One region of the Bacillus sp. 1NLA3E genome, then DNA from elsewhere that is predicted to be linked to it. Evidence: riboswitches for the same ligand, from Rfam matches in the RefSeq annotation. Region 1 holds a riboswitch; each other region holds the start of a gene.
What was found. Region 1 has a riboswitch for cyclic di-GMP ahead of B1NLA3E_RS01035 (putative bifunctional diguanylate cyclase/phosphodiesterase). Riboswitches for the same ligand answer to the same signal wherever they lie in the genome.
Positions count from the first base shown of each region.

Region 1 (7,622 bases):
GAGTTTGTTCATACCCAAAGTGAAACTGGCTTGCGTCACATCGCCAGTCAATATCCATACGACAATTTCAACAATGATTATGAGATATCTTTAAGACAGCACTCTGATGAGGTTGGCGATGAATTAACGAAGGATCTACAAAAACGATTAGTAGTTGCAGGGGTAGAGATTATCGAAGCGCGTATTATGCATTTAGCCTATTCGAGTGAGATTGCCTCATCCATGTTGCAGCGACAACAGGCAAAAGCCATACTTGCAGCCCGAAAGGTGATCGTCGATGGTGCAGTTTCGATGGTTAAATCAGCGATTGAGCAACTAAGCAGTGAAGGTGTCGTGGAACTAGATGAAGAAAAGAAAGCACAGATGGTGAATAACCTTATGGTGACAATCGTCTCAGAAAAAGGGACCCAACCAGTAATCAATACAGGAACCATCTATTAAGGTAGTGATACTATGTCTGAAAAAAAGAAGTTCCTTCTTCGAATAGACCAAAGGACATATGATACACTCGAAAAATGGGCAAGTGATGAGCTCCGAAGTGTCAATGCCCAAATCGAGATCATATTAAAGCATGCTATAAAAGCAGCCGGACGAGGCAAAAAAGAGGAAACAAACTAAATTTGCACCAATTACTCAAAAAGAGGCTGGGTTTCAGATATATCTGAAGCCCAGCCTCTTTGCGTATTTATCTAGCATGATTTAATGACTTAAATTTAGAAGTTTTTCAAATTCTGTTACTTGTAACGGTGGACTATAATAAAAACCTTGAACCACATCACATTTTTTTAAACGTAAGGTTTGGAGTTGTTCTTTCTTCTCAACTCCTTCTGCGATCACAGACATATTAAAACTGTGGGCAACTGTGATGATTGCTTGGACAATACTTAAATTGTTTTCCGAATGATTCATCTGTTGAATAAACGACTTATCAATTTTTAAAAAGTCGAAAGGGAATTTATTTAAATAGCTTAGCGAAGAATATCCCGTTCCAAAGTCATCTAGCGAAAGGAGCACCCCAAGCTTTTTAAGATCTCTCATTTGCTTAGTTGAGTGGCTAACATCAGCCATGGCCATTGATTCTGTAATTTCAAGATTTATATATTTTGGGTCAAGGTCAAGTTCCTTTATGATTGAATCTATTTTGCAAACTAAGTCCCTATTAAGAAACTGCCTTGCTGAAATATTTACAGAAACCATCAGGTTTTTTACCCCTGATCCCTGCCATACCTTAAGCTGTCTATAAGCTTCCTTCATTACCCAGTCACCAATTGGGACAATTAACCCAGTTTCCTCCGCGATCGGAATAAACTCAGCTGGTTGAATGGTCCCCAGTTCGGGATCATTCCAGCGAATTAATGCCTCAACCCCAATCATCTCATTAGTATTTAGAGCAAATTTCGGCTGATAATGGAGCTCAAACTCTTGATTATGTATTGCTTTCCTTATTTTACTCTCTAATTCAAATTTTCTATGGATAAAAGCTTCAATTTCAGATCGGTAAAATTGATAGTTATTTTTTCCCTTTTCTTTTGCTAAATACATGGCGATATCTGCGTTTCGAATCAAAGTATCTACTTCATTTCCATCAAGTGGGGAAAGACTAACCCCAATACTGGACGTGATAACTACTTCATGAACCATAATCTCAAATGGTAGGGATAAGGTTTGTAGAATTTTTTGAGCGATCGCTTCCGCTTCTTTTCTATTGCTATCAGGGAGGCAAATGATGTATTCATCTCCTCCTTGCCTTGCGATTAGTCCTTTAGCTCCAATACAGTCTATTAAACGAATAGCGACCATCTTTAGCAACTGATCACCTATTTTATGTCCCCACGTATCATTTATAGACTTAAACCGATCCAAATCGATAAAAAGAATAGCGACACTTTGATTTTCTCTTTCTGAAATTAATAATTCCTGACCTAAATGTTTACGGACCTTATTCCGATTTGCTAACCCTGTTAATGAATCATGGTAAGCAATATATTTAAAAAGTTTTTCGCTTTCATTCAAACTTTTATTATATTCACTCGTTAGTTTATTCTGGACATTTTTTAAGTCTCTACGTAAAAATACCGCTTTATCATAATGTCTTCCAAAAAACCATCCAAGAGGAATTCCTAACCCAAACTGAAATACTAGAAATTCATGATCAATCCAACTCTCTATGACAAGCCATATGATAGTGACTAATACGGCAACTGTCCTCCCGGTATATTTCATTTCCTCACTCCAGTACATCCAACATGTGGTTAGTTATTTCTTGTGGAACAGCTTTGGTATGTCAATCAATTTTTTTCAAAAAAAATATTCGTACCCAAAGAGACATAACTAGGAGGGTAGAATCATTTTCATTCATCGGTAACCCAGCCGTCATAGATTTCCTTAGACCTGTGGCTTTGCGTCCTTATCTTTCAATAAGTTTGCCTTTATCTGACTATTAAGTTGAATAATTGCTATTCACTGATACTATTTTACTATATTTAATGAAAAATAAGTGTATTTTTAAAAATTTGTATTAAATTCACAGCACTACATTTTTAGGTAATAAGTGTTAATTGTCTCGAAACAAGTCGATAAATAGAGTTCCATTTGTACTAATTACAGCATACTGTACCTGTTCCCTTTTTAAATTTCTTAATTGAAGTTGCTGATTAAGCCATTCCCTTGTGTATTTATCATCAAAATTCTTTTCGATTAGGCTACCCTCCACAATCAGTTCAATCGGGAAATTCAACTTTTGAGTCTGAGCAAACGGAAATAGATCATTTTTGGTAAGGCTTTGGTATTTTGCTTTTTTTAAAACGGATAAATTACCGCTTACCTCTAATAACGCAAACTCCACCTCAGATACATCAAAAATACCTAACTCCCTCAGCTGCTGATTTAAATTATCCAACGTGAATTTGATTTTCTTCATATCTCCCTCTAAGATTTTTCCGTCTTTAATGATCACTGTCGGTTTTCCAGAAAACCAATGGCTGAACCTTCTGCTTCTATAGGAGATTTTTGCTATGAGAAAATACACAATAATAATCGTTAAAAATCCAGCGAGCATGGGAATAAATTTGATATTCGTATCGAACCCCATATTTGCCACAAACGAACCAATTATAAGTGATAAAGCGAAATTATAATAGTTCTTATGAGAATTAACTTGCTTTCCAAGACATATTGCGACCAACATTAACACTAAAAACGCAGTAAATGACCTGACAATAGAAAGTAATACATGCTCAATCATGATATAACATCCTTGATATGAATTTTGTTCTAATTAATTATTCACACTAAAAGTGGAGGTCATACAGAATTGATTCAAACGATTTTAAAAAACCACCTATTCGTTTTCGAATAAGCGGTCTAATATCCATTATTTTTTTGAAACGGGCTGTCTAATGATTGTCTTTAATTTACTAGGGTCTACCTTTCGAAAATCACTTAAATAAATTTCATGGTGTTTTCCTTCAATACGATATCCATTCGCTTGAGCAAACTCATGTAGCTTTACAATGGTTGGATGCTCATCATCAAATTGTCCAACATAAAGAACCTGTGCTGATAAACCCTCATTGTATCCTTCAAATCTTATTTTATCTAATGAAGCTAAGCCCTTCTTTTTTCTTACCGATTCGATTGCATCGTTCATCATTTCTTTAGAGATATGACTTGGCTGCATAATCATCGCGGTCCATTCCCACTCATCTTTTGGAACATGAATAAAATCATTCATCTCATCAATAAACCAAAGTGCTTCCAGCGGCATAACGACATAGTCCAAACCGTTCTTTTTTGATAAAAATTTAACAGAATAGGAGACTGAATATAGTGCTTCAATCGCATCCTTAAAGGCTATGGCAGTGTTCGGGTCCCCCTTGCCATCAATCATTAAATAATTCATCTCAGGTACATCGACAAGGACATTCTTTTTTGGGCAACTGTAAAATTCCTTCAGTTCCTTTTTAAAGTCTACTTTTTGGGCTGATTTTACATCCATTTCAAAATCCTCCTATTTCAACAAATACTCCAACTCTATTTTATCTCAAAATATAGTAATTATTGAGTGTCATCTTTCAAAAAGGCTGATTTCCGCTTCAGGTGCTCGCTTTCCGCGGGGCGGGTGGTGAGCCTCCTCGGCGCTTAAGCGCCTGCGGGGTCTCACCTGTCCCGCTGCTCCCGCAGGAGTCGAGCACCTTCCGCTCCAATCAGTTTCATTTTCAAGGATATGAGTTCAAAAACAACAAAAAAGACTTCCCAATGCAACAGCTTTTCTAATTCAAGCGGTTGCGCTAGGAAGGCTATTTTAATGTATTATTTATTCATCTTCAATTGGTTGTATTGCTCAACAATTCCTTCGAACAAAGGTGATGTTTGATTAAGTTTTGTATACTCCGCAATGGCAGCAACAAGTCCCTTTTCCTTAATGGTGTTTTGAACATGAACAGCATCTTGATCGCCTTCAAAATCATAAAGAAGCGCTGCCGCTATTCCCTTCATGAGGTAGGTCGGCTCTTTCCCTACTACTTCAATAAATTGCCTAGCTGGGCTAACGAGACGATCATTTGGTCCAAGCTTGCGAATAGGCGAACGTCCAACTCTCGTAACTTCATCAATAATATAAGCGTTGGCGAAACGATGTAGAATTTTTTGAATGTATTTGCCGTGTTCATCACGGTTAAATCCATATTTTTCCACCAAAAACTCACCACTTTCTCTAAGCGCGCCTTCAACCAAACCGTTTATTTGTTCATTTTCCATTGCAATGTTAATCGTTTCAATGCCGAAATAATAGCCAAAATATGCAGCCAGCGCATGACCTGTATTGACCGTAAACAATTTCCGTTCAATAAATGGCACTAAATCTTGAACAAAAGTAATTCCGGCAATTTCCGGTTTTTCGCCAACTATTTTTGTTTCTTCAACGACCCACTCATAAAATGGTTCAACCTTCACCATTAACTTATCTTCGTTGATTTGATTTGGAACAATGCGATCAACTGCTGAATCGGGAAAGCCGAAACGTTGGTCAAATAATGACTTTTCCTCATTGGTTAATTTTTCAAATACCTTCTCTTTTAATAAAGAACTGCCGCCAATCATATTTTCACAAGCAATCAGATTTAATGGTTTGTCCGTTATTTCGATTCGCTTACGCAAGCCATCTGCAATTAAATTAGCGATAAGCGGGAGAATGTTTGGACCAATCGCCGTCGTTAAGATATCCGCTTTGGCAATCGCCTCGATCACAAGCTCCGGGTTTGCCTGACTATTAATCGCGCTAACATTGTTAATGACCATTTCTTGTTGAGATGGATCAGCTAGAACAACACGATATTCCTTCTTTTCATTGAGTAAATTTACTATTTCGCTATTTACATCAACAAAACAAGTTTCATATCCAGAATGATAAAGTAAGTTCCCAATAAAACCACGACCAATATTACCTGCTCCAAAGTGTACGGCTAACAAATTAATTCACCCCTTCAAAGATCGACAAAATTTCTTCTGCTGTTGTAGCGTTAACCAACTTTTCGATATTTTCTTCTTCAGAGCAAACGATGGCAATGTTAGATAGAATGTCTAAGTGTTCATTATTTTTTCCGGCAATTCCGATGAGAAGCTTGACGATATTTCCGTTGCCAAAATCGACTCCTTGTGGAACTTGAATAAATGAAATACCAGATTCTTTAACAAACTGCTTTGAATCTTCTGTTCCGTGTGGAATAGCCAAAAAGTTCCCCATATAAGTAGAGGTCAATTCTTCCCTTTCAAGCATTTTCTCGATATAGCCTGCATCCACATAGCCTTTGTCAACAAGGATACTACCCGTTAATCTAATTGCTTCTTCTTTTGTCCCCACAGTTTCATTTAAGCGAATGTTATCTTTAGTTAGAATTGAGTTTGACATATTTATACACTCCTTATTTCCAGTAATTTCTCGTTAAAAAATGTATCAAATCTTGCAGTTAATAGGGCTAAAATTTTCTCATCGTCATTTGATTCAAAAATGGTGATACTTTCTTCGCTTTCTATTAATAAAGAGCTTACATAACTTAATACTTCTAAAGCTCCTTCGGATGCCACCTCTGGGGATAACAGCAACACAATCTGGTTCATCTCCATGATTGAATCATCCATGCCCCGAACCTTTATCGGCTCACGGGTGACATAAATGGTGAAGGATGGTGTAATGACGTGTGTCGATCGAGCATGAAAGAGTGCCATTGTTGTATCAGGAATCCCTAAACCTCCGAGATTTTCCCGTTCAACGATTGCATGAACAACCTTATCAATATCATCGATTAGCTGTTTATCATATAAATCTTGGCAAGCCTGGATTAATATTTCTTTAGTCGTTAAACCCGCTTCCACTTCTTTCATGTCGAAGTCCTGTAATATAGCAGTAATGGCTCCGGCATACTCTTGCAAATCGTACATTTCTTTTAGTAACTTTTTGGATGTTTTCTTGCTCATCCTCTCCGCTTGCGGAAGGTCTAGCTTGGTGTCGCGTCCATTCGTATTGAAACGCTCTTTGATAAAACTACGAATCTTTTCTATTTCTTCTTTATTTAAAATGGGACTGACTAAGATATATTCCATATGAAAATCTGGAATAGGAATCGTGGATATAATCAATTGATAATCCCATTTGTCTAACTTAATTAGATCAAGAACAGATGCACTTTGAATTTCCTTCATCTCCGGAAATTCTTTTTGTAATCTCGTCACAAGCATTTTGGATGTCCCAATGCCACTGGAACATAAAACTAAGGTTTTTATACTTTTAATTTCCTTATTCCCAAGCACCGCTGCACCAAAATGCATGACCAGATAACCTGTTTCTTCTTCTGGAACGATAAACTCCGAAAACACCTCATCAGTTGCTTGTTTCACAATTGAAAATAGTTCGCCATAATCTCGTTTAATCCGATCAAGTAATGGATTGCTTATCCCCATATTTTGTTTAAGGCGAAATATGGCCGGTTTTAAATGCATCGCTAATCCTTCGAATAACGACCGGTTGGTTGATAAGTCTCGTCCTAACCGATTCCCCACATTTTGAATGAGATTTTTCGTCTTTAGCGCAATCTGTAAGCTGGTGTCTTCGATCAAATATTCTTTATCGTGACGTAATTTAGCACCTTTTAAGTGCATCGTAATATAACCGATCTCTGCCTCTGGTATGTTAATTTGAAAAACCTGCTCCAGTTCCTCAACTATCTTTTCTGCAAATTTATATTCTTTGGTTGATTTTTGATTTTCAAGGTAGGATGTATCAATAGAGATCCCTTCCCCTTTTTGAATTCGTTCAACTGCAAGCGCCAAATGAACAACTAAACCAATATAGGCACTATCAGCCATTGAATACGGTAAGTCCTGATTGATCGACTCAATTACCTTTTCAACGATGATGAGTTTGTTCTTCTCGACAAGACCTAAAAGTCGTTCCGAAATCGTATTGATCTGCTGCGATGGCCGTTTTTGAATATTTTCCCTTGCCAGCGCTAAAATTTCTGACTCATCTAGATGCTCGGCAATGATGCCCCGCATCGCTCTTCTTTTAGAACTTTCTGGGCCTTCTATTTCTACGCCATACCCTCTTCTTCGAATTAGTAATAATC
Region 1 is NC_021171.1:185,149-192,770, reverse strand. It holds gene B1NLA3E_RS01040 (SPFH domain-containing protein) at 1-441, shown strand, start outside; gene B1NLA3E_RS25085 (hypothetical protein) at 454-618, shown strand; gene B1NLA3E_RS01035 (putative bifunctional diguanylate cyclase/phosphodiesterase) at 700-2,223, opposite strand; cyclic di-GMP riboswitch class I at 2,358-2,438, opposite strand; gene B1NLA3E_RS01030 (DUF421 domain-containing protein) at 2,555-3,244, opposite strand; gene B1NLA3E_RS01025 (GyrI-like domain-containing protein) at 3,374-3,997, opposite strand; gene B1NLA3E_RS01020 (mannitol-1-phosphate 5-dehydrogenase) at 4,312-5,469, opposite strand; gene B1NLA3E_RS01015 (PTS sugar transporter subunit IIA) at 5,471-5,908, opposite strand; gene B1NLA3E_RS01010 (BglG family transcription antiterminator) at 5,911-7,622, opposite strand, start outside.

Region 2 (7,622 bases), 1.5 Mb from region 1:
TTTAATCCTGACTGATTCGGCACAAAAATAGGGAAAACCTCGCAACCATTTCTCTTTAAATCTATCAACAGCATACACCCCGCAATTTCCATTGAAATGAAAAGGGGAGAGCTTTCTCCCCCTCCATCATTCTATTTAGCTAAAAGCTTGTCTAAATGTTTAATGATCGCGTTACGATCCCCTGAAATCTTTTCTTCGCGCACCTGGTCCTTCTCTAGTTTGTCCAATGCCTTCGTGTAAACTATTTGTTCCACCGATTGCGGGATAACGACGACCCCATCAGCATCCCCAACTATGATATCGCCCGGATATACGGCTTGTCCACCACATGCGATTGGAATATTAATTTCACCAACACCTGCTTTTCCACTGGCCGCAACAGCTGTTCCTTTTGAAAAAATAGGGAAGTCTAAGTCTTTAATCCCAACGATATCGCGGATAACACCGTCAACGACAATAGCGGCTACGCCAAGAGTTTGGGCCATTCCTACCACAAAATCGCCCGCAATCGCTCGATATTGATTTCCTTTGGCATCAACGACAATAATGTCACCTGGCTTTGATTCTCTAATCGCACGTAATACAGCTTTGTTATCACCGACCGGAATCTTAACAGTTAAAGCTCTTCCAGCAAATTTATATTCTTCCTTTAAAGGTTTAATAGAGGGATCCAAATTATATAATCCGTCCATCGCATCAGAAATACATGTTGTTGGAATATTTTGATATTTTAACACAAGTTCATCCATTTCGCATTCCCCTTTTTAAATAGTCTATTATCCATTATACAACTCTTACAATTAAATGGAAAAATAAGAAAATACTATAAGGTGTCATAAGAAATTGTAATCACTACCGACAAGTTAGCATAATTAATCCTATTTGGATTCCATTCAAACCCAGAGCATTACATTTACTTAGGATTTTGTCGAAACCTACGAAAAACACCCTCTCCTAATTGTAACTAAGGTTGTCATATCAGTAATGGAATATTACTTTGAAGCTATAGTCTCTTTGATCATCTTCAATCGAACTATCTCTAATTTTACTCTATTCTAATAGTTAATACTGTTAAATAGTTCATTATATAGAACGTTAAATTCTTTATATTGTACAGGAAATTAAGAAAACAAGAGATAATTCAAGTGAAAGGTGCTTAATTTAGTATTTTTGCCCTATTTTGGGATTTTTATTATTAGGAAAAATGACCTATACTCAAACAGGGAGGTTCTTTATAAAGAACTGGGCGATATATAATTTGCGATCTAACGATAAGATATGTTCACTTTAAAGAACTTAAAGGAGGGGTAGTTCAAATGGATTATACAAGGCGGAAGAAGCGGTCTCACAATAAGGTAATTCAAAGACATAAAAAGCCTTTTTACCTAATTTTGAATCTTTGGCTTTTATATTTAATTATCCTTTCCTCAAGTTTTATATCGAACGATACATTTTCTTATTTTAATGACTCTGAGCAAATAAATAATTCATTTTCAGCATCAAATAATTTTTGTAAAGATCCAGAATATGCAAAGAAATATAAAGATATATGCAAGTGCAAAGATAACTCTGGTTTAGGTAATGGAAGCGAACAATGTGATCAATATGATGATGATTTTGGTGATGAGGATAACCCAGGGCATCAAGAAACTTATTGTCCAGATGATCCAAACACTCCAGAAAGAGAAGTATGTGACGATCATCCTAACGTAAATGATAAATCGAATAATAACGCTTTAACCGAAGAGCAAAAAAAAAGTGAGGAACTTCTAAAAACAGGTAGCACACCGATAAATCAGTCCGAAGCAACCAATTAATCGGGAGGTAATGAAGTAACAAATAGCACCTGATCTCAAGATAATATTCCGACAAAAGATAGCAATTCTCTCTCCAATGAAGAAAATCTACCTTTGCTGATAAATAATTATAAGTCAATAAATAATGAGTATGAATAATGAGGTGAAATCTATGAAAAAAAGCATGAAAATTGTTAGCAACTTTATTACAATACTACTTTTTCTTTTATTAATTTTTATGGTTTATATAGTGATTTCTTCGAAAATTGCAGGTGGAGAACCACAGTTTCTTGGCTATCAATTAAAAACCGTATTATCTGGTTCAATGGAACCAACCTTTAAGACAGGCTCGATAATTGCAATAAAACCTGTTAGTGATCCTGCAAGCCTAAAAAAGAAAGATGTAATAACATTTATGGAATCAGATAATAAGTTAGTTACACACAGAATAGTTGAAGTTAATAAAGATGGTAATCAAACAATGTATAAAACAAAAGGGGATAATAACCAGGATCCAGATGCAAATGCCGTACTTTCACAAAATGTAGTTGGAAAATACACTGGATTTACTGTCCCTTACGCGGGCTACTTAATAGATTTTGCAAAATCAAAACAAGGAATTTCGCTATTACTTATATTGCCAGGGATAATATTGCTTGCATATTCAGGGGTTACAATTTTCAAAGCTGTAAAAGAACTTGATAAGGGTAGGGAGAAAGAACTAAAAGACGGTCATGAAACTATTTAACGGTTGTTTTCCTTATGTTGTCATAAGGATCCATCATAAATTTACATACCTCTTTAAAGAGGTGGAAAAGGGAGGAAAAGGGAATGAGTATTAAAAGAAAGTTAGGGTTAGGAGCAGCATCAGCTGCACTAGGTTTATCACTAATCGGTGGTGGTACATTCGCTTATTTTAGTGATGCAGCAACCCTTCATAATGGATTTGCAGCAGGCACATTAAATGTTGAATTACAGAAAGCATGGGATTTTCCACTTAACTTTGACTTAAGTAATATCCAACCTGGTGACAGTTTTGAAAGACAATTTGTATTAAAAAATTCCGGAAGCCTTGCTATTGAAGATGTATTCATGGGTGTAACGGCTAATGTAACAAATCCGTTAGGCACAGGTGGAACTTCTGATCAATTTTTGGATGCCCTAAATGTAAAATACTTTGTTGATGCAACACCACCTTATATTGACCCAGATGCACCAGATGCTGGTTATCTCCTTATTAACTCTCAGGATATTTCATTAAGAGAAGCGATTGCTGGAGATTTTGCAGGAAAAATCAAAGCTGACTATATTAAAAATGGAAAACTAAATTTAACACCTCTGGGAATAAATTCAAGTGAAACAAATAGATATCGTATCATCATAGAGTTTAAAGACTCTGGACAGCCGCAAAATAATTTACAAGGTATGGTAGCAAAAGTTGCCTTTAACTTCGATGCAAGGCAAGTAATGGCTCCAAAATATCATGATCAAAATGCACCTAACGGAAACCTTACAGGTAATGGGATAATTGGTGACCGTGCAACAACTGATTCAACTAGTAATGTTGCTAACCAACCAGCAGTAGTTGACGCGCCTGCTTGGCAGGATTAGAAAAATAAATTTACTAAATACAGAAAGATATTTTGTTTTAAAGGTAGGGTTATTATCCACCTCTTTTAAAAAAAGGGGAAATGGGGGGTAAATATGTTAAAAAAATCCTTTGTTATATTAATAATTGTCACCATTTATTCCTTGTATTCCCCCTTAAGTTTAATTAATGCCAATGGGACTAAAAAAGAAATTGATATTTCAACAAGTCCCGAGAAAGTTTTCTTTGATATAAAAAGTGGGAGACCAGGCGATACTTACATTAAAGAAATAGAAGTTAAAAATAATGGGGACCAGGATATTAAGTATCTATTTTCAAATAGCTTTTTAAATGGGTCTGAAAAATTTTATAATGAATTATTATTAAAAGTTGAAGATAAAAATGGTGTAATATTTGATGGGAAATTTAAGGATCTTCAAAAATTAGATTCAAGGGAATTGAAAAGGCATGCTTCAGAGATACTAAAATTTAATATCTATATACCTATTGAACTTGGAAATGAATTTCAAAATCTTAATAGTGAATTCCAGCTTAGGTTTTTTGTTGATGGGACAAATGGTGGAGTCTTATCAGTTGCCGGGTATAAACTTCCTAATAGCGCAACTGGTATTTATAATTTATTAATTGCCGGAGCATTCCTAGCCCTTGGTGGTGGTACATTTTTGTTAAGTAAAAAAATTTCAAGTGGAAAACGATTAGCTCGCCTTTCTTCGAAAAAAGCTGAATAAAAAAATTATTGAATTCGTATTATTAGGAACGAGTGTCCATAGATGATATAATATACCCATGATGTCTATTATATACTACCTCATGATATCCATTGAAAAGTTTTTGACCTCTTAGGATTTATTTCTTTTCGAACAACAATTTTGTATCGGTGAACAGTAAAAGGCAAATCTATTGAAAGATAGTGACGCAAAGTTACAGGTCTAAAATTAGAGGAGTTCTCTGATTATGACGGCTGGGCTGCCTGAAATAATTGGGCTGGAGGGAGAGGAATGGTAGGGGGAGTAATACTTAGTCATGAGGAATTAGATTTGGAATGGGTTGAGCTAATAATGAATGCTCTGGATATGGGGTTGTCAGAAGAGGAGATTAGGTCATTTTTGGATGAATCTACACAAAGTATACCTCATTAGATAGAAAACTAAAATGAAAAGGAAGATTCGAATTGATCATAATGGTTATTAATAACATAGATGATGTAAGACAAAAAAAATAAGCTGCTATTTTGGAATAACCAAAATTCAGCTTATTTTTTTGCTTTTTTTGATTCAAGTATTCGTGGTTGTTCATTATAGGTATTTCATTAAAGAAAATGATAGGGGAATTTTTGAATTTCAAAATCACACTTGACAGGTAGGATAAGTGAGGATAAGATGAAGATATTGTTAGGTAATATTTAACATAATAACTTGGAATTCCCACCTGATATATGTTTTGTCTGAAAAGTGGGGAATCCTTCAAGCTAATAGTGCATGCTGATTGGATAAACCGAAGGCGCATACTTAATAAAAGTATGCGCCTTTTTTATTACTCAAAAAAAAAGGGGGGATTCATCTTTCTTAATTAAATATGATGGATTCTTTAATGAGATAAATGATTATCGTAGATTTCAAAATTGAGAGGAGAATGATAAAATGGCAGATTTTGAACAAGAGAAAAAGAAATATATTTTGGATTCATTAAAGGATTTGCAATTTGGTTCTCTCGTGATTACCATTCATGACGGGCAAATTACACAAGTGGACAAAACCGAGAAAAATCGTTTTATTTCAAAAAGTAAATCAAAGACCAATAGGGCAGTACAAACTTATAATTAAGAGCTTTTAACTAAGAAATGATGATCGAGTTATTTGTATTTTTCGAAATGATTAGTTTATTTTAAATTCCAAGTTGACTTATGTGATAAATAAGGATAATATAGCAATTATTAGGAAATTATTTAACATTTCTTAGGATATCAGCAGTTGCTATCCGATAACGGAAGGACTGAAAGCTTTAGAGATGTTTAAAACTAAAATTTATAGCCGTTTATTACGGTTAATACAAATTAGACAACTTAATAAGATATTTGGCTTATCAGACAACTGAAGGCTGCTCTTCTTTTTTTTTATATTGATAAAAGATAGCAGTCTTTTTTTTATTCTTTTTTTAAATCAGTAAGTGTTGATAGGGGGAAGGCAAATTTGTCGTTTTTGGGTAAGTCTGGAGCAAACAAGAAGGAGGAGGGGAAGCAAGGATGAGTGTAGTCATTGAATCGTTGAATCGAACCTTTATAAAATCACAACAAGTTATTCAAGCTTTGCAGGATGTCAATTTACATATTAACAAAGGAGAATTCATTACGATTATTGGTCCAAGTGGGTGTGGGAAGAGTACCTTATTAAAGATTGTTGTAGGGCTCGATCTCAATTTTGAAGGTACAGTGAAAATTAGTAATGTCGACCTTAAAGGTCCAGGAATTAAGCAAGGGTTCATATTCCAAGAGCATCGTCTTTTCCCATGGTTGACTGTCGAAAAAAATATTGCAGCAGATCTATCTTTAAAAGATCCTGAAGTAAGGAAGAAGGTAGATGAATTAATTGAGATTGTCAGATTAACAGGGTTTGAGAAAGCATACCCAAGGGAATTATCGGGAGGAATGTCACAGAGAGTGGCAATAGCCAGAGCGCTACTTAGAGATCCGGAGGTCCTACTTCTGGATGAACCGTTTGGGGCACTTGATGCATTCACAAGGACTCACCTGCAAGATGTACTCCTTGATATTTGGAGGAAGAAAGGCACAACAATGATTCTAGTGACCCACGATCTTGATGAATCTATCTATCTTGGACAACGCGTGGTAATTATGAGCCCTAGACCAGGAAGAGTTAGCAAAACAATTACAATTGATTTACCATATCCTCGTAAAAAAGTAAATCGTACGTTTCAGGAGCTTAGACAACGCGTTTTAGAAGAATTTGAGAAATCGGATGACCTTCTTTTAGTAGAAGGTTCCGGAATTTAATCGGAAAGGGATAAAAATCATGAAAAAATTTAAAATTATTGGTTTAATATTTATTCTTAGTTTGAGTTTACTAGCAGGGTGTTCCTCCACAGAATCAAAGCAAGAAAGCGTAAAGGCAACCACAAAAAGTGAAAATGTCACTGTCAATATCGGGATTCAACAACTCATCGGACCACTTCTGTTAGCGAAAAACAAGGGATGGTTTGAGGAAGGCTTCGCCAAAGTTGGAGCTAAGGTAACCTGGGCAGAATTCCAAAGTGGTCCACCTCATTTTGAAGCAATGGCCTCTGACCGCTTGGATTTCGGTCAAGTTGGAAACTCACCAGTCATTTCAGCACAGGCAGCAGATATTGATTTTAAGGAAATTAACACGATCAGTAAGGGATTAAAGGGAAATGCCATTCTCGTACAAAAAAATAGTCCAATTAAAAATATAAAAGATCTTAAAGGTAAAAAAATTGCCGTAGCAAAGGGAAGCAGCGCTTTTAATTTACTGTATCGTGCCATCGATCAAGCTGGATTAAAACCAGATGATATTGAGATTATTCAACTTCAGCCTGATGAAGCGCAACCTGCGTTTGAAACAGGTTCAGTTGATGCTTGGGCCATTTGGGATCCTTTTGTCAGCTTACAGCAAATAAACCATGACGCCAGAGTTTTGGCAGACGGTGACACCTTAAAGGTCGTTTCACCAAGTTTCACCATTGTACGTGGGGAATTTGCAGATGAACACCCTGAGCTTGTGGTTGAGTTTTTAAAAATATATGAGAAAGCTCTAAAATACCAAAATGAGCATACCGATGAAGCAATTAAAATATATGCAAAAGAGAAAAAAATCGATCCAGAAGTGGTAAAGCAGGTGTTGAAAAATTCTGTAGCGATTAATGTACCAGTTGATGAGAAAATTGTGGAAGCACAACAGGACACCGCCGACTTCCAATACTCTTTAAAGGCCATCAACAAAAAAATAAATGTATCAAAGGTTGCAGATAACACGTTTATTAACAAAGCATTAAAAGAGTTAGAAAAAGAAAATAAATAATCGGAGGTGAATTTGATGAGTAAAACAAAGGAAGTTTCTCTTTCATCCAATCCAATATTTAAGTTTCGTGCTCCGTTATTTATTAAAAAACGTGGTAAGAGAGTTACGATACAAAAACAACTCATTGTCATGCTACGAGGGCTCATATTACCAGTAGCTGTGGTT
Region 2 is NC_021171.1:1,712,037-1,719,658, forward strand. It holds gene B1NLA3E_RS08260 (MBL fold metallo-hydrolase) at 1-74, opposite strand, end outside; gene B1NLA3E_RS08265 (RraA family protein) at 132-749, opposite strand; gene B1NLA3E_RS08270 (SipW-dependent-type signal peptide-containing protein) at 1,317-1,817, shown strand; gene sipW (signal peptidase I SipW) at 1,969-2,544, shown strand; gene B1NLA3E_RS08280 (TasA family protein) at 2,628-3,407, shown strand; gene B1NLA3E_RS08285 (TasA family protein) at 3,501-4,133, shown strand; cyclic di-GMP riboswitch class I at 4,286-4,379, shown strand; gene B1NLA3E_RS23785 (anti-repressor SinI family protein) at 4,404-4,544, shown strand; gene B1NLA3E_RS08290 (YezD family protein) at 5,046-5,228, shown strand; gene B1NLA3E_RS08295 (ABC transporter ATP-binding protein) at 5,648-6,415, shown strand; gene B1NLA3E_RS08300 (aliphatic sulfonate ABC transporter substrate-binding protein) at 6,432-7,457, shown strand; partial or broken gene B1NLA3E_RS08305 (ABC transporter permease) at 7,617-7,622, shown strand, end outside.
Region 2: another riboswitch for cyclic di-GMP. It lies ahead of B1NLA3E_RS23785 (anti-repressor SinI family protein); the one in region 1 lies ahead of B1NLA3E_RS01035 (putative bifunctional diguanylate cyclase/phosphodiesterase).

Region 3 (7,622 bases), 620 kb from region 1:
TGCCTCCACTGTATGCAGTGTGTGACAAAATGTCCAAAGGGTATTCCATTAACAGAACAGATTGCTTACTTACGCTCAGAATCTATCAAAATGGGTGAAGTGAAAAACTTAGGAGCACGACACGCTTTTGCTTTCCATGATGATGTAAAGAGCAAAGGTCGCCTAAATGAAGTCATGCTACCAATTAAAACAGAAGGTGTCCTCAATACCGTGAAGGCCCGTGTTCCGTTTGCCTTGAGAATGATTAAAAAGGGTAAAATCAACCCGCTTCATATGCCAAAGGCTGTCGAAGGTATTAAAGGAATTAGAGAGATTTATAAGTTTGCACAGGAGGTAAACGACTAATGAAATACGCCTTTTTCCCAGGATGTACATTGGAATCAGCAGCAGAAGAGCTTATGATTTCTACTAAAAAAGTAGCATCTGCATTAGGGATTGAATTAATAGAATTAAATGGTTGGACTTGCTGTGGGGCAAGCCACATTCAAGATGTCGATAATTTCTTAGCCACGTCTATTAACGCTAGAAACATTGCTTTGGCAGAAGAGCTAGGCACGTTAAAATTATTGACTGTTTGTAATACATGTACATTAATGCTAAGAACAGCTAAGTTAAAAATGGATAAAAATGAAAAGCTTCGCACTAAAGTAAATGAAGGCCTAAGCAGAGCGGGACTTCAGTACAAGGGTACAACTGAAGTAACGCATTTCCTTTGGGCATTAATTGAAGATTATGGTTTGGAAAATCTACGCAAAAAAGTAAAAAGACCATTAACTGGTTTAAAAGTAGCTAATTTCTATGGCTGTCATATTACCATGCCACCCGATATCATGGGCTTTGAAAACCATATGAATCCGCAATCGATGGAAATGGTTGCCGAGGTGCTTGGGGCAGAGAGTGTTGACTTTGATCAAAGATTAGCTTGCTGTGGTTTCCATGCTGTTTTTCCAGCTGAAAAAGAAGTAATGGATTTAACAGGCAAAAACTGTCTGTCACCAAAATATGCAGGTGCAGATTGCATCGTCACTCCATGTCCGCTTTGTCAAATGCAGCTTGATGCATATCAGCCTGACGCACAAAAAGGATTTAGCGAAGATATTACGATGCCAATCCTGCACTTACCGCAGTTGATCGGTCTTGCCCTAGGTTTCTCACCTGAAGAGCTGGCGATCCAAAGACACGTCGTAGATGCGATTCCGGCATTAAAAGGATCGTTAATGACTGTTTAATAAGTTAAGTGAGTTTTGCTATGGTACCAAGCGTCATAAGATTTTGAAGTAAGGGGATATTTTAAATGAAATATACCTTTGAGAAAAAGGCTAAATTAGTCGGGAAGGTTGGTAGTGGGAAGCTGTGGTTGTTGAATATTGAAGACGACTGGATTCATGACCAATACGGTGAAAGCCATATTTACCATGGCAGGATTCACTCAAGTAAAAAAGCCTTTCATCCATTATCAACAACAATTTCCGGCTACTTCCAAGACGAAGATACCCAGAAGTGGATCAAACTAAAATATGGAGTCGCAACCGTCGATCCAACAAACCTAGACCACTCCTGGAAAACCGACATCAACCAACTAGTGAAAATCTCCATCAACACCGGAGTATATCAACACTACAAAACCGGGACTGCCGCGGCTGCTTTAACGCGCTAAACCACTAAGTGGTGCCTGACCCCCGGCGCTGTGAAGAGTTAAAGCAGTAGAGAGTGCCAAAGCCCCCCTGGCACTTTTATACGCGAAAAATCCCCTTACATGTGAAGGGGATTTTTTGCGTTGTTTCTGTTTTAGCGAATCGGTTTTGCGGAATGGCTCTTGTACCAATACCGAAACGAGCCATCTCCAAGCTCTTTATATTCAATGCCAGCATCATCGAAGGCTTTTTTGAGGCTGGATCGCTCCAGTTCCTGTTTGTGGGCCAATTCATCAAAGTGGGCGTTTAGCTCATCAAAACTATTGTCCTTCCTAGCCTTATCTAAATAAGATAATACCAACATTCGTTCCTTCATTACCGCCATGAAGGATTTTTTATGGTTGCTAAAGCCTTTCGGTGTTTTAAGATTCTTGGTTGTCTTTGTCAGTTCCTGAAGCTGGTCTTGAGTATTTTTGATCTCCACCGAATATTCCTCAGCAGATAAACGAAATAATTTAAGTTTAACGTTTTTAACGATTGCATCACTATCGTCATTGTAAAGGTCTGTTTTATCCAAATATGTGACCAACAGCTTGTCCTCGTTGACAAAATAGCGGTTATAAAGATTGATAATTTTGTCTGAGAAGATATATAAAAGTAATAATAATCCTAATAAACCAATAAAACGAAATAGACGCTTTCTTGTTAAATTAGGGTCCTTCTTGATTGACTTTCCGGAATTGTTATCAGAGGGAGTATGCATAACGGAGCCTCCTCATTTTTTGCAAAAAAGCAAATCGGATTAAATAAGCGATCAAAAACAGTACTAATATCATCTACTAATATTGTGAAGAAATACCGGGAAATTTGCAAGAATCGGTGGCTCGGTACAGCTTTAAGTCGTCATTCGGTGCCTGACCACCGTTAAAAGTAAAGCATTAAAGAGAAGGAGTGAGCGGTGGGCACCTCTATTTGATTTTTATTATATTAGGAAATTATCTTCCCATTTATTTCTAGTAATCTTATAATTAAAATGACTATTAAAATCCGAAAGGGCAAACCTGGGGAAATTCAGGGACGCAAAGCTATAGGGGCTAAGATCGTATTCATTGATGATGCCAGCCAGTTGCCGAAGAGTAAGCTGCTTACTATTCTTCGGAGTAGTTTTTTTATTATCTCCTAAGGGCTTTAATCGTTATAAATTACTTGTAGGAGGAAAAAACGATGAAAAGAAGAATTTGCTTAACAGCGCTTACTCTTTTGTTTGCAATGGGAACTTCAGTGAGCGCAAATTCCGAGGTGACAGACACTGCTGGAATAACGCCTGACGAATTTCTTTATCCAGTGGACAAGCTTTATGAAGAGGTAGAATTAGCAGTTACTACTGACGCTGTAAAGGAAGCCGACCTTTTGCTAGAGCAAGCTGATGAACGACTTGCTGAAGCGGAGGCAATGACGGTAGAAGAACAACCGGAATTAGTTACGGAGACCATATCTGATTATACTGAGGTCCTTGCAGAGGCTCAGGACGCGGTTTCTGATGTCGTAGCTAATGAAGAGGTTGAGGACCAAACAAAACAAGAGCTTGGGGAGCAATTAGCAGACGCTGCAGAAATTGATGAAGATCTGGCCAATCAACTAAGTGAAGACCAAAAAGTTGAGGTCAAGGAACAACAGGACGAAGCTTTTCTAGTTGCCAACGTAGTACAGGGACTTGATACAGATGTTGTTAAAGCATTACGTAGTGAGGACCTTGGATACGGAGAAATTGCAAAGGTGATCGCCCTTTCTGAGATTAGCGGGAAGACGGTTGAAGAAATAGTCGCCCTTTTAAACAGTGGAGAAACAGAAATCGGCGGAGTGATGCAAGAACTTAACATTACTATGACTCAAGTTAAGGCTCAAGCCCTCTCTAAAAAGATAGATTATCTAGAGCAAGCAATCGAAACAGCGAAAGCCGAGGGAAACACGAAAGCAACAGAAAAATATACGAAAAAGTTAAAACAGCTTAATGCTAAAAAAGATAAACTTGCAACGAAACTTAATCAAGATTCGGCAGTAGAAGACGATAATCAAACTGAAGTTGAAAAAATAGACACAGATGAGTTGGCTGCGGATGGTGCGGTGTCAACAGAAGCCTTACCAGCCGCTGCAATTGAAGAAGAAACAGCGTCTCCATTAGCCACTTCAACAGAAAATACAAGTAAACCAAATGCTGATGTTAAGAAAACAAGCCAGAAACCTGACCAAGTTGCCGAAAAAGCAAAACAAACAGCGGAAGTCGCCAAACAAACTGCTGAGGCAGCAAAAGTTCAAGCAAAACAGATAGAAGAAACTGCAAAAATGCAGGCCAAGCAAACCGCTGAGGCAGCAAAAACACAAGCAAAACAAGCTCTAGAAACTGCAATAGATCATGGAAAACAACAACAATCAAAAGAAAATAACGGAAAATAAAAATCAATAAAAGTGCCAGACTTTCGGGAGAATTAATCCAAAAGGAAGTCTGGTCTCTTTTTTTATTAAATGAATTAGACAAAGTCCAGGGTTACCTCACTCTGAGCCGAAGAACTAAAAAGAACAATAAAACAGCAGACGCTTTATTGCGTTAAAGCGCTGAGTGGCGCCTGACCCCCGGTGCTTTAAAGTGTTAAAATGCTGTGAGAAGTCAAAATAAAATAATCAAAACCAAAATACCTGCGTCCCTTCCTTATAGGGGCGCAGGTATTTCTTTAGGCAATTTTCCTGACATACGCGGTACTTTCCGTGGATTATAATTGATACCATCAGAGGAAAATATCATCACAATCATTCTGCCATTACCGGACTGAGCCCGAATGAGCACAGGCTGATTATACTTGTTTTTAAAGGTGAAATCGGGACCGTACCAACTGACCGTTGCATCCCGGCCGTCAGGAACATAAGGGACCTTCTTGCTGTGGGAATAACGCTCCACAATCTCTAATCCCGACTGATCCACAGCATTATACAATGTCGAGGACACCTGACAAATCCCGCCCCCGATTCCCTCTGAAAGCTCGCCTTTAACAATCACCGGTGCCGGTAAATATCCTTTCGCTTTCGTCCTTTTTCCGACAATCCGATTAAAAGAAAACTTCTCCCCAGGAAAAATCACGGTATTATTAATCTTAGCAGTCGCTAGATAAATATTATGGGAACGTTCTTCATTTCTAGAATTATAATAAGTCACATAATGTCCAAGCATCTCAGTCCTAATATCAGAAATCAGTTCGCTATCAATTCGCGGGTATATTGCGCGAACAGGGACTTCGATTGTTGCGGGCCCAGTGCTGTAGAAGTACTTGTAGAACTGCTCCGTAAATTTGCTTCGGTTTAGCACAGCACCAGTTTTTTCGGCATAAATATTTCCGCTTTGGTCCAGACCTGCATTGACTGGTTCTTTCTTAATTTGCTGAGCCACTTTTTCCTCGAGCTGTAACAAGCTGTTTTTATTAAAAAAAGGAAGCATTTGAATAGGCATCATAAAATCGGAACGGTTCACCACAGCAATGTTATCACCATTCAGGTTGATTGATAAATTATCTGCTGGTACCTCGGTCGTTTGACTTAGAAAAATAAACGCAAAAAACCACATGAAATTCAATTAAATTCACCCCTCACATAGTATGGGTAAGATGAATTCGTTTCATGTGGCAGAAATAGAAGATTCTTTTTGCGTACAGGTGGCTGGCTTTTGGAAAAATAAACATCAAATAAATCTTTGTAAGTAATTCCACACAACAAAAATCACTAATATAACAGCAACCCCAATGACGCCAGTCTTATCAATTTTTCGCTGTTTGAACAAACGAAGAACAATATGCAATACAATACTGGCAACAATGAGCCCAAGTAAATTAGGCAATAAATTAAGGAATAAATAGGCGAAAATGAATTCACTATTAAAATAAATAGAAATCATCAAGCCCAAAAACAACACAAGTAAGGTTATAAGCGGTGGTGCTAAACGGACAATTAATTTCTGCGAGTACCGAAATGCTACGATGGATAAGATTAATATCAAAAGAAAAAATGCAATAAGTATATAAGTTTGCATAATAAAGTCCTCCAATTAATATGTATTAATCTCCCTCTATATATTATAGCTTTATCGTCCCTGTTAAATATTTACTTTCACTGGATTATTCTTAAAAGTGAGTTTTATTCAAAGGTTATAAAGAGAAGGTGAGTAATAGTTCCATTAAGTTGGATATTACCTGATTTTGTAATGAATCTCTATAAAATCAGCAAATAAACTAATATTATTTTAAAATATAAAGGAAAATAAAATGAAGATAAAGAAAAACTATTAGTAACCGTAAATAAAGGAGGAAGTTCAAATGGGTATTCTAGATGGTCTAATGGGGAATGTTTCCGAAGTAGACGTAAAAGAGGTAGAAAAAGATCTTGAACTGATTATTGCTAATAATGAGCGAGTTGAAAAAGCCTATAAACTAATACGAGACCTCATCGTATTCACCAATACAAGACTGATTTTAATCGATAAGCAGGGGATGACAGGGAAAAAGGTTGAATATCATTCAGTTCCTTACAAAAGTATCACCCATTTTAGCTGTGAAACAGCCGGAACCTTTGATCTTGATGCCGAACTAAAAATCTGGATCTCCGGTTCGGATCAACCAATCGAAAAACAATTCAAAAAAGACAAGAGCATCTTCGACGTCCAAAAAGCCCTCGCCACCTACATCGCAAAATAAAAGAAGGCTCTTTTCGTAAATTTTGTTGCTCTCTGAACTTATATATGCTCACTAAGCGGCGATTTCGGACAGCTTTGGTGAAGAGCCGCAATGATTACCAAAATCCGAAGTGGCAGGAAAAACGGGAACAACAGAGCCGCAATGATGCCCAAAATCCAAGAGTCGAGGAAAAATGGGAATCAAAGAGCCACTATGATGCCCAAAATCCGAAGTGGTAGGAAAAATGGGAACAAAAAAGCCGCAATGATGCCCAAAATTCAAGAGTCGCGGAAAAATGGGAACCAAAGAGCCGCAATGATGCCCAAAATTCAGGAGTCGCAGAAAAATGGGAATCAAAGAGCCGCAATGATGCCCAAAATCCAAGAGTCGCGGAAAAATGGGAACCAAAGAGCCGCAATGATGCCCAAAATCCGAAGTCGCAGGAAAAACGGGAACCAAAGAGCCGCAATGATGCCCAAAATCCAAGAGTCGCGGAAAAATGGGAACCAAAGAGCCGCAATGATGCCCAAAATCCCGACTTGTGGTGCCTGACCCCCGGCGCGGTGATGTGGTAAAGCGCAATTCAGATTCGGTATTAATCAAACGTTTGATTGAATGGAGTGAAGCATAGGTGTACCAAATTGTTGGTCACCTTAATCAAACGTTTGATTGAAATTCAATTTTAGGGGCTAGCATAATATTCCATTATTCCTCAAATAACTTTATAATTTAAGCATATCTATTTTTCCTAAGAAAATTTACTACACTACATTCGTAAACCGTAGGAGGAAGCCATATGCTAGCAGGAATTGAAGCAGGTGGAACGAAATTTGTCTGTGCAGTTGGTGATGAAAGGGGAAATATCGTCGAGCGGATTCAGATCCCGACAACTGTACCTGAAGAAACCCTTCAACATGTGAGCAATTTTTTCAAAAAATATGAAATAGATGCAATCGGGATTGGCTCATTTGGTCCAGTTGATGTGAACCTGGAAAGCCCAACATATGGGTACATCACCTCCACCCCGAAAACAGCTTGGAAAAACTATCCGCTTGTTCAATCTTTAAAAGGCGCATTCCCAGTTCCAATTGGTTTCAATACCGATGTAAATGCGGCAGCACTTGGAGAAGCCACTTTCGGTGCAGCAAAAGGGTTGGATAGTTGCCTGTATATCACAATTGGGACAGGCATTGGTGCTGGAGCCATTGTTCAAGGCAAGCTACTTCAGGGGCTTTCCCATCCTGAAATGGGTCATACTCTCGTTCGACGCCAT
Region 3 is NC_021171.1:4,380,437-4,388,058, reverse strand. It holds gene B1NLA3E_RS21040 (succinate dehydrogenase/fumarate reductase iron-sulfur subunit) at 1-345, shown strand, start outside; gene B1NLA3E_RS21035 (CoB--CoM heterodisulfide reductase iron-sulfur subunit B family protein) at 345-1,229, shown strand; gene B1NLA3E_RS21030 (hypothetical protein) at 1,295-1,657, shown strand; gene B1NLA3E_RS21025 (hypothetical protein) at 1,789-2,397, opposite strand; cyclic di-GMP riboswitch class I at 2,679-2,768, shown strand; gene B1NLA3E_RS21020 (DUF5667 domain-containing protein) at 2,859-4,088, shown strand; gene B1NLA3E_RS21015 (VanW family protein) at 4,342-5,247, opposite strand; gene B1NLA3E_RS21010 (hypothetical protein) at 5,362-5,709, opposite strand; gene B1NLA3E_RS21005 (PH domain-containing protein) at 5,993-6,370, shown strand; gene B1NLA3E_RS21000 (hypothetical protein) at 6,461-6,901, shown strand; gene B1NLA3E_RS20995 (ROK family protein) at 7,146-7,622, shown strand, end outside.
Region 3: another riboswitch for cyclic di-GMP. It lies ahead of B1NLA3E_RS21020 (DUF5667 domain-containing protein); the one in region 1 lies ahead of B1NLA3E_RS01035 (putative bifunctional diguanylate cyclase/phosphodiesterase).

Region 4 (7,622 bases), 310 kb from region 1:
ACCTTGATGAATTTAAACGAACGGGAAAGGCCTCCACTTCTGTTGGGCTGGGAGGAATTATTGTTCCACTTGTGTTGGGGTATTTTACAGGAAAGATGATGGATCTGACAACGATAGAATCATGGTTTTTAGGACTATTACTGTCGGCAACGAGTGTAAGTATTTCAGTTCAAGCTCTTAAAGAGATGAATAAACTGAAGACAAGCGAAGGGGCCACTATCTTAGGGGCAGCTGTTATAGATGATGTTGTTGTGATCTTGGCATTGGCATTTTTAATGAGTTTGGCAGGTGGAGAAGTCAATTTAGGAATAACAATATTAAAGCAGGTGCTATTTTTTGCAGGTGCTATTCTTGTGGGCTGGAAAGTGGTTCCTTGGTTCTTGAAAAAATTCGCACCGTTACGAGTGACAGAAACGGTTATTTCATCGGCTTTAATCATCTGTTTCTTGTTTGCTTACATGGCAGAATATACGGGTGTCGCTGCCATCATTGGTGCATATATTGCTGGAATAGCCATTAGTTTAACTAACTATAAACACGAGGTATTTGAAAAGGTAGAGACGATTGGTTATTCCATTTTTGTACCTGTATTTTTTACATCGATAGGGATTTCTGCTCAGTTTGGTGGAATTTCCGAACATTTAGGTTTGATTATCATATTAAGCTTTATTGCTATTTTATCAAAACTATCCGGTGCAATGATTGGGGCTCGAGTCTCTGGATTTTCTTGGAACAGTTCGTTAGGAATTGGAGCCGCCATGGTATCACGTGGCGAAGTGGCATTAATTATTGCCTCGATTGGATTAGAGACGAAGCTTTTGAGTTCAGATTTGTTTGCCGTTATTGTTGTGGTGATTCTGGTTACAACGATCGTAACTCCGCCGATGATGAAATGGTTTTTTAGTCCAAATACGAAGGAAAAACGGGAGCAAAGTGCATGAAAAGAAAGGTCATCGAGATATTCGATGACCCTTCTCTTTAAGACCTATGAAACTTAGGCAGATCCTTTTTCAATTTGGTGGGAGTTTTCCTTTTCGTACAATGAAAACATCAACTGAAAAATAATGGCGCTTAACACCGCTAATAGACTTAAAATGAAAATCGTCCAGTCATAGCCAATCCAAACCGTTAATGGTATCGAGATTGGAGCAATTGTTTTGCCAATCGTATAGCGAAGGCTTGCTGCAGCAAAATATTGTCCCCTCATATGTGCGGGTGCAATCCTAGATACGAAGGTTTGCTGGATACCAGCAACAATTAACTCCCCAAATGTAAAAATGGCCATCGCTAATATTAATCCCCAAATCCATGTGGTATGTCCTAATAAGAAAATACTTACAGCGTACATTAAGGAGGACAGGATGAATGCATATCTTTCATGGTATTTTGTCATCCATTTGGTCACGACCACCGTTAATAAGGCAACCAAAAAACCATTTTCCGATAAAAGAATTCCAAATGCCTGCGCTCCTTTAATCGATAAGGACCAATCACCAAGTGAAAAAACAGTTTGTAGGCCAACTTTTTCCTTCGTGTAGACAGGAATCAGCAAATCAAGTTGCATAAACGTTTGGGCAAGGAGAATTCCCCCGATTATGTATAATAAAAAGATTTTGTCCTTCGCGATAATCCGATAATCTTTCAATTGGTTGATTAAAAAAGAGTACCAGTATTGCTTTTCGTTTGTCTCAAAACGTGAAAAGGACGGTGCTGTCTCTCGAGTCCATTTTGCTAAAATGAAGGCTAACAGGATACAAGCACTTCCAGCGATCAGCATAAGTTGGAAACGGTAATGGGTATAGAACATGGCGCCTATTAATGGACCAATGACAACAGCAATATTGATTGAGGTATAAAAAATGGCAAATACGCTACTACGATTTTCCTCGTCTACTACATCAGCCACCATCGCCTGACTTGCTGGCCAATAGAAGGCTCCAAAAATTCCTACAAATGCATAGCAGATGAAACTTAAAACAGGTGAGTCAAGCCAAGGTGAATTCGCTATTCCAAACAGAATAAAACAAAATCCTTGTCCAAAGGCGGAAAATACCATCATCCGCTTACGACCATAAAGATCAGCACAATATCCTCCCATTAAATTTGCAAAAACCGAGAAAAGTTGCGAAAAGATCAGCAAAAGTCCAGCTGTATCTTTACCAAATTCCTCTGAAAAGTAGATGGTTAGGAAAGGAAAGAACATCCAAAAGGAGATGTTCATCAATGCCTCACCATACAATCGAATTTTTAAATTCCGATCCCAATCTCTCAATTTCATGTTATTTCCTCTTTTCCCATCACAGGGAAAGATGATGGGTTTCTATTTGTCTTTGTTTGTTTCAAGGGCAGCTTTTAATAAATCACCTAAGCTGTTTCCAAATGATTCAGTTTTTGTGTATTTTTGAACAAGTTGCCTTTCTTCTCGCTTGTTAACAGCTTTTTTACGTCCTTCTGCTTTTTCAACAACATTACAAGGTCGACATTGAAAATAGACACCAGCTTTTCCTTCATGCAACTCCATTTTTTTGTGGCATTGAGGGCAACGTCGATTTGATAACTTTGCGTCCTTATGTTTACGATAGCAGCATTCCATATTGGAACATACAAGAATTTTTCCTTCCTTGGTGCTTCTCTCTTTTAAAAATGATCCGCATTCTGGACATTTTGAACCAGTTAAGTTATGGGCACGGTAAGTTCTATCCGTTGTTTTAATTTCTGAAACAAGGTCCTTAGTTTGTTGACGAATTTTTTGTAAAAATTGCTTAGCATCACCTTTTCCGCGGGCAATAAGCTCAAGGTCCTTTTCCCAACGGGCAGTTAATTCCGGCGATTTCAGCTCTTCATTGACTAACTCATACAATTGTTTTCCCTTACGGCTTGGATATAAGCGACCATTTTGACGTTCAACAACTTCTGTTTCAATAATCCGCTCGATAATTTCAGCACGAGTTGCGGGTGTCCCTAACCCAAATTTCTCCATTTTAGCTAAAATATCTGCTTCTGATAAACGCAAAGGTGGCTCTGTTAACTTTTGTTCAGATACTGAAGCTTTAACAGATAGGCTTTGGCCTTTTACCAGTTGGGAAAGATTTAGTTTTGGACTATCATCGTGTTTACCAGTGATCTTTTTAAAACCAGGTTCAATCACAATGGTTTCCTTTGCCTTTAATGTTTCTCCGTTAACTGTGAACACAGCATGAATGGTTTCATACTGATAGGGCGGGTAAAATAAAGCCAAGAACCGGCGAACGATGATATCATATAATTTTCGTTCGTCTGTTGGTAGGTCAGATAAATTTAGTCGTTGTTCAGTTGGAATGATGGCGTGGTGATCGGTTACCTTTTCGTTATTAAAGACTTTTTTTGCAAGGACTCTTCCTTTTGTAGCAAGCAAAGGTCGAACCTCATCACGGTATCCTGAGGAAATACCCTCAAGTCTATCTAACATCGTCGCTTCCATATCCTTTGTTAAGTATCGGGAATCAGTCCGAGGGTAAGTAACGAGCTTATATTGTTCGTATAATCGTTGTAAAACAGTTAATGTTTTCTTAGCCGAAAAGCCAAATCGTTTGTTTGCATCCTGCTGCAATTCGGTTAAATCATACGGTAACGGCTGTTGTTCTGATTTTTGTTTTCGTTCGATGGCACTAATAAGTGCCTTTTGATTATTAATCTTTGTCTGTATTTTCTCTGCTGTCTCGAGAGCAAAGATGCGCTTTTCACCGTTGCTTTCCCAATCTGCTTTAAGAGGACCGACCTGAGAATCAATCGTCCAATAAGGCTTAGGAACAAATTTTTGAATCGTGTTTTCCTGTTCAATGACCATGGCCAATGTAGGGGTTTGAACACGACCAGCTGACAATGGATCGTTAAATTTTGTCGTTAAAGCCCTTGTAACATTGAGACCAATAAGCCAATCAGCCTCGGCACGACAAACAGCTGATTGGTAGAGATCTTCAAATTGGCTGCCAGGCTTTAAATTTTGGAAGCCTTCGCGAATGGCGCGATCTGTTTGTGAGGAGATCCATAGCCGCTTTAGCGGTTTTCGCCAACCGATTTTAGCAAGAATCCACCTGGCGACAAGTTCTCCTTCACGCCCTGCATCAGTGGCGATGATAAATTCTTTAATATCGCTTCGCTTCGCTAGTGTTTCAATCGCTTTAAATTGATGGCTTGTTTGTTTCATTACCTTAATTCCCATTTTATCTGGAATAATCGGTAAATCCTCTAAGCGCCATGTTTTGTAGCTAGCATCATAATGCTCCGGCATTTTAAGTTCAATTAAATGGCCTAGAGCCCAAGTAACAATATATTGATTTCCTTCTATGTAACTTTTATGAATTTGTTTACAGCCAAGTACTCGAGCAAGTTCGCGAGCAACGCTGGGTTTTTCTGCTAAAACGAGTGTTTTCATAACTTCTCCTTTCAAAGAGGAACACGATCTTTATTTCCCCTAAATATTATAACGGAAAAATCATTTATTTTGTAATGATAGTAAAAGGGAGGGGACTTGCAACAGAAAATCGTTAAGGGAATTAAGGAAAAAAACAGCAATCTTTTAGAAGAGAGCCAAAATAAAAAAGCTATCGCATTTACACGACAGCTTGGAGTCTTGAACAATAATCATGTATTTTCTTCTCCATCGACACGGTTTTTAAACGCTTCTTGAACTACGATTAATTCTTCATCGCCAATTCTTTCCTTAGAGTGTTTTTCGGTTACACTATTTTCTGGAAAGTTACCTGGATGACTCTTTTTCTTATGTTCAAAGTCTTTACCACGTCCCATTTTTACCACTCCTTTCATTCCGTTTGTAGTTTCCCCAAATGACCGGAAAAAGATGTGAAAAAAAGGGAAGGGAGCTAAAAAAAGTTGTGAAATTATTCACGAATTCTTCACACAAAATACAGCAATAATGTTATATAATCAAATTGTTCAATGGTTCACATACCCCCATTTTTTGAATAAAATATAAGTTTCAAAAATAATGCTCTCCCCCCAGGAGCATTATTTTTTTGGAAAAAATAAAGCATGAACCTGTTGATCCATGCCCACTCATCTATTAATGGTTTCCCCTAATTACTCTTGACTTTCTTCCGTAGGTACTTCTGGTTTTGTAACATGATCAAGGTAAAATCCTAAGCCAACCATAAAGGCAATTGGAATAGCAAAATTAATTACAGTCCAAACCGTCAAAGAAATACCCCCTAATAAAATCTGTATATGCATATTTTATCTGAATTTTCAGAAATAAGACACATAAAATTCACAAAATCGAGAAAAAAATATCGACATATCTTGATTTTTATTTTATACAGTTTATTTGAAGACGTTAATAATCATGAATTTGTCATAATTTGTATAAAAATAATATTCGAAATTTACAAAATAATACACAAATATTGTTTAAAACCAGTTAAAATATAAGAAAAGGATTCAGATAAAGGCAAACCTATTGAAAAATAGGGACGCAAAGTCACAGATCTAAGGTCTAAAGGATATAAATGCACTAGGATGGCTGGACTTCCTATTAAGTTAGTGGGGGGAGAAATTGACTACAGAGTTGAAAGTAAATGGCGAATTGGATGTTGAATGGATTCAATTAATTTTAGAAGCATTAGAAATGGGAATTGATAAGGAAGATATTAGGAAATTTTTAAAAGAAAAAAAGGCGAAGTAACACCACATTTTTCACTTACATAGTGTCATTCGGAAATAGAGGATGTCAAAGTTGGATGAAAAGTTGCTGTTTTTCATTTTTTTCTTCAGATAAACAAAAAACCTGTTCAGATGAACAGGTTTTTTACTTATCTTGATTAATCTTCCATTTATTAAATTCAAGGTACTCACGAAATTGATCTTTTGTTATACCAGACTCCATCGCGTCTTTGACTAAACTGATCCAACCTGGGTCAAGCTTTTCAGAGTCGGGATTGTTTAATATAAAATAATCAATTGGAACCCCTAAAACAGTCCCAATTTTTTCTAGGAATTGTATAGAAGGATTGGATTGTAAATTACGCTCTAAAGAACTTATATAAGATTTTGCAACTCCAGCTTGGTCAGCAAGCTCAGTTAAGGACATTTTTTTTTCCTGACGAAGCTTTTTTACGCGTTCACCGATCATGCACCTTCACACACCTTATTATAATGTAATACCATTATATCAAAGGAAAAGAGGAGGTTCCATATCAAGAACAAAATCTTTTTATTTGTCAGATTAATAAGCACTTACAACAGCTTAAGACTGATAAATTGAATTCGTTTTTCTGCATGGTATACTACAATAGTGTATAAAACAAGTGTCCATTATGTAAAAATTAAACAAGAAAGTTTTAGAAAGGCGGACTAAAAAATGATTATTTTAAAATCCCAGCGTGAAATTGACGGTATGAAAAAAGCAGGTGAAATTCTTGCAGCGTGCCATAAAGAAATAGCGAAACTGATTCAACCTGGGATTTCTACATGGGAAATTGAAGAGTTTGTGGAAAAATTTTTAAAGGAGCGGGGTGCGACTCCAGAACAAAAGGGTTATCAAGGGTATCAATTTGCTACTTGTGCAAGTGTTAATGATGAAATTTGCCATGGATTTCCCAACAAGAACCCTTTATCAGAAGGGGATCTCGTGACAATAGACATGGTAGTAAATTATAATGGTTCATTAGCTGATTCGGCTTGGTCTTATGGGGTTGGTAAGGTTTCAGGGGAGACCAATAAGCTGCTATTAGTAACGAAAGAAGCACTCTATAAAGGAATTGAACAGGCACAAGTAGGAAATAGGATTGGTGATATTGGGCATGCCATTCAAACTTACGCTGAGGGAGAGGGCTTTTCTGTGGTTCGGAACTTTATTGGCCATGGAATTGGGGCAGTAATCCATGAGAAACCGGATGTTCCTCATTTTGGACTTCCAGGTAAGGGTGCTCGAATTAAGGAAGGAATGGTTTTCACAATAGAACCGATGATCAATGTAGGCAGTTATCATTCCAAAATGGATGATAATGGTTGGACAGCAAGAACAATCGACGGGAAAAATTCAGCCCAATATGAGCATACGATTGCGATTACAAAAGATGGCCCAGTTATATTAACGGATCAAGACAATTTATAATTTGATGTCGTTAGTAGTTAATTATTGTGGAAATTTGATAAGAAAATGAGCCGGCTATCTGCCGGCTCTAAATGTAATATAAGTGAATAATTAGGAAATTAAGTAGGGCGATTTACCCGGTTTTTTAAGTATTACTGTTTTCTAAGGGCACCAAGTTCTTCGACAATCGCCTGCATTTCACTAATGCTGAAGGAGTCCTTCCTCATGACGAGATCGTAAATCTCTTTGAGTTCTTCATACATTTCTTCGTCAAAATGGGAAGGTTTGATTGCCCCGAAGTTTAATACTTTCAATTTTTCCTTCATCTTTTCAATCATATATTCCACATTTTCAACTGATTTCTGTGATAAATTCAAACATAGTCATCCTTTCACGGGTGGTGGTATGCTACCCATCTTTTCATGTTCATAAATGAATGTCAACGAAAACAAACCGTAATGATTAACGGACTTGCAAGTTCAAGAAAATATCGAGAAAATAAAGGAATGAGATATATTTTAGAAAGGTGGAG
Region 4 is NC_021171.1:498,528-506,149, forward strand. It holds gene B1NLA3E_RS02570 (cation:proton antiporter) at 1-941, shown strand, start outside; gene B1NLA3E_RS02575 (MDR family MFS transporter) at 995-2,278, opposite strand; gene B1NLA3E_RS02580 (DNA topoisomerase III) at 2,321-4,414, opposite strand; gene B1NLA3E_RS25145 (hypothetical protein) at 4,624-4,788, opposite strand; cyclic di-GMP riboswitch class I at 5,436-5,531, shown strand; gene B1NLA3E_RS23500 (anti-repressor SinI family protein) at 5,552-5,680, shown strand; gene B1NLA3E_RS02585 (helix-turn-helix domain-containing protein) at 5,804-6,127, opposite strand; gene map (type I methionyl aminopeptidase) at 6,356-7,111, shown strand; gene B1NLA3E_RS02595 (DUF1128 domain-containing protein) at 7,243-7,467, opposite strand.
Region 4: another riboswitch for cyclic di-GMP. It lies ahead of B1NLA3E_RS23500 (anti-repressor SinI family protein); the one in region 1 lies ahead of B1NLA3E_RS01035 (putative bifunctional diguanylate cyclase/phosphodiesterase).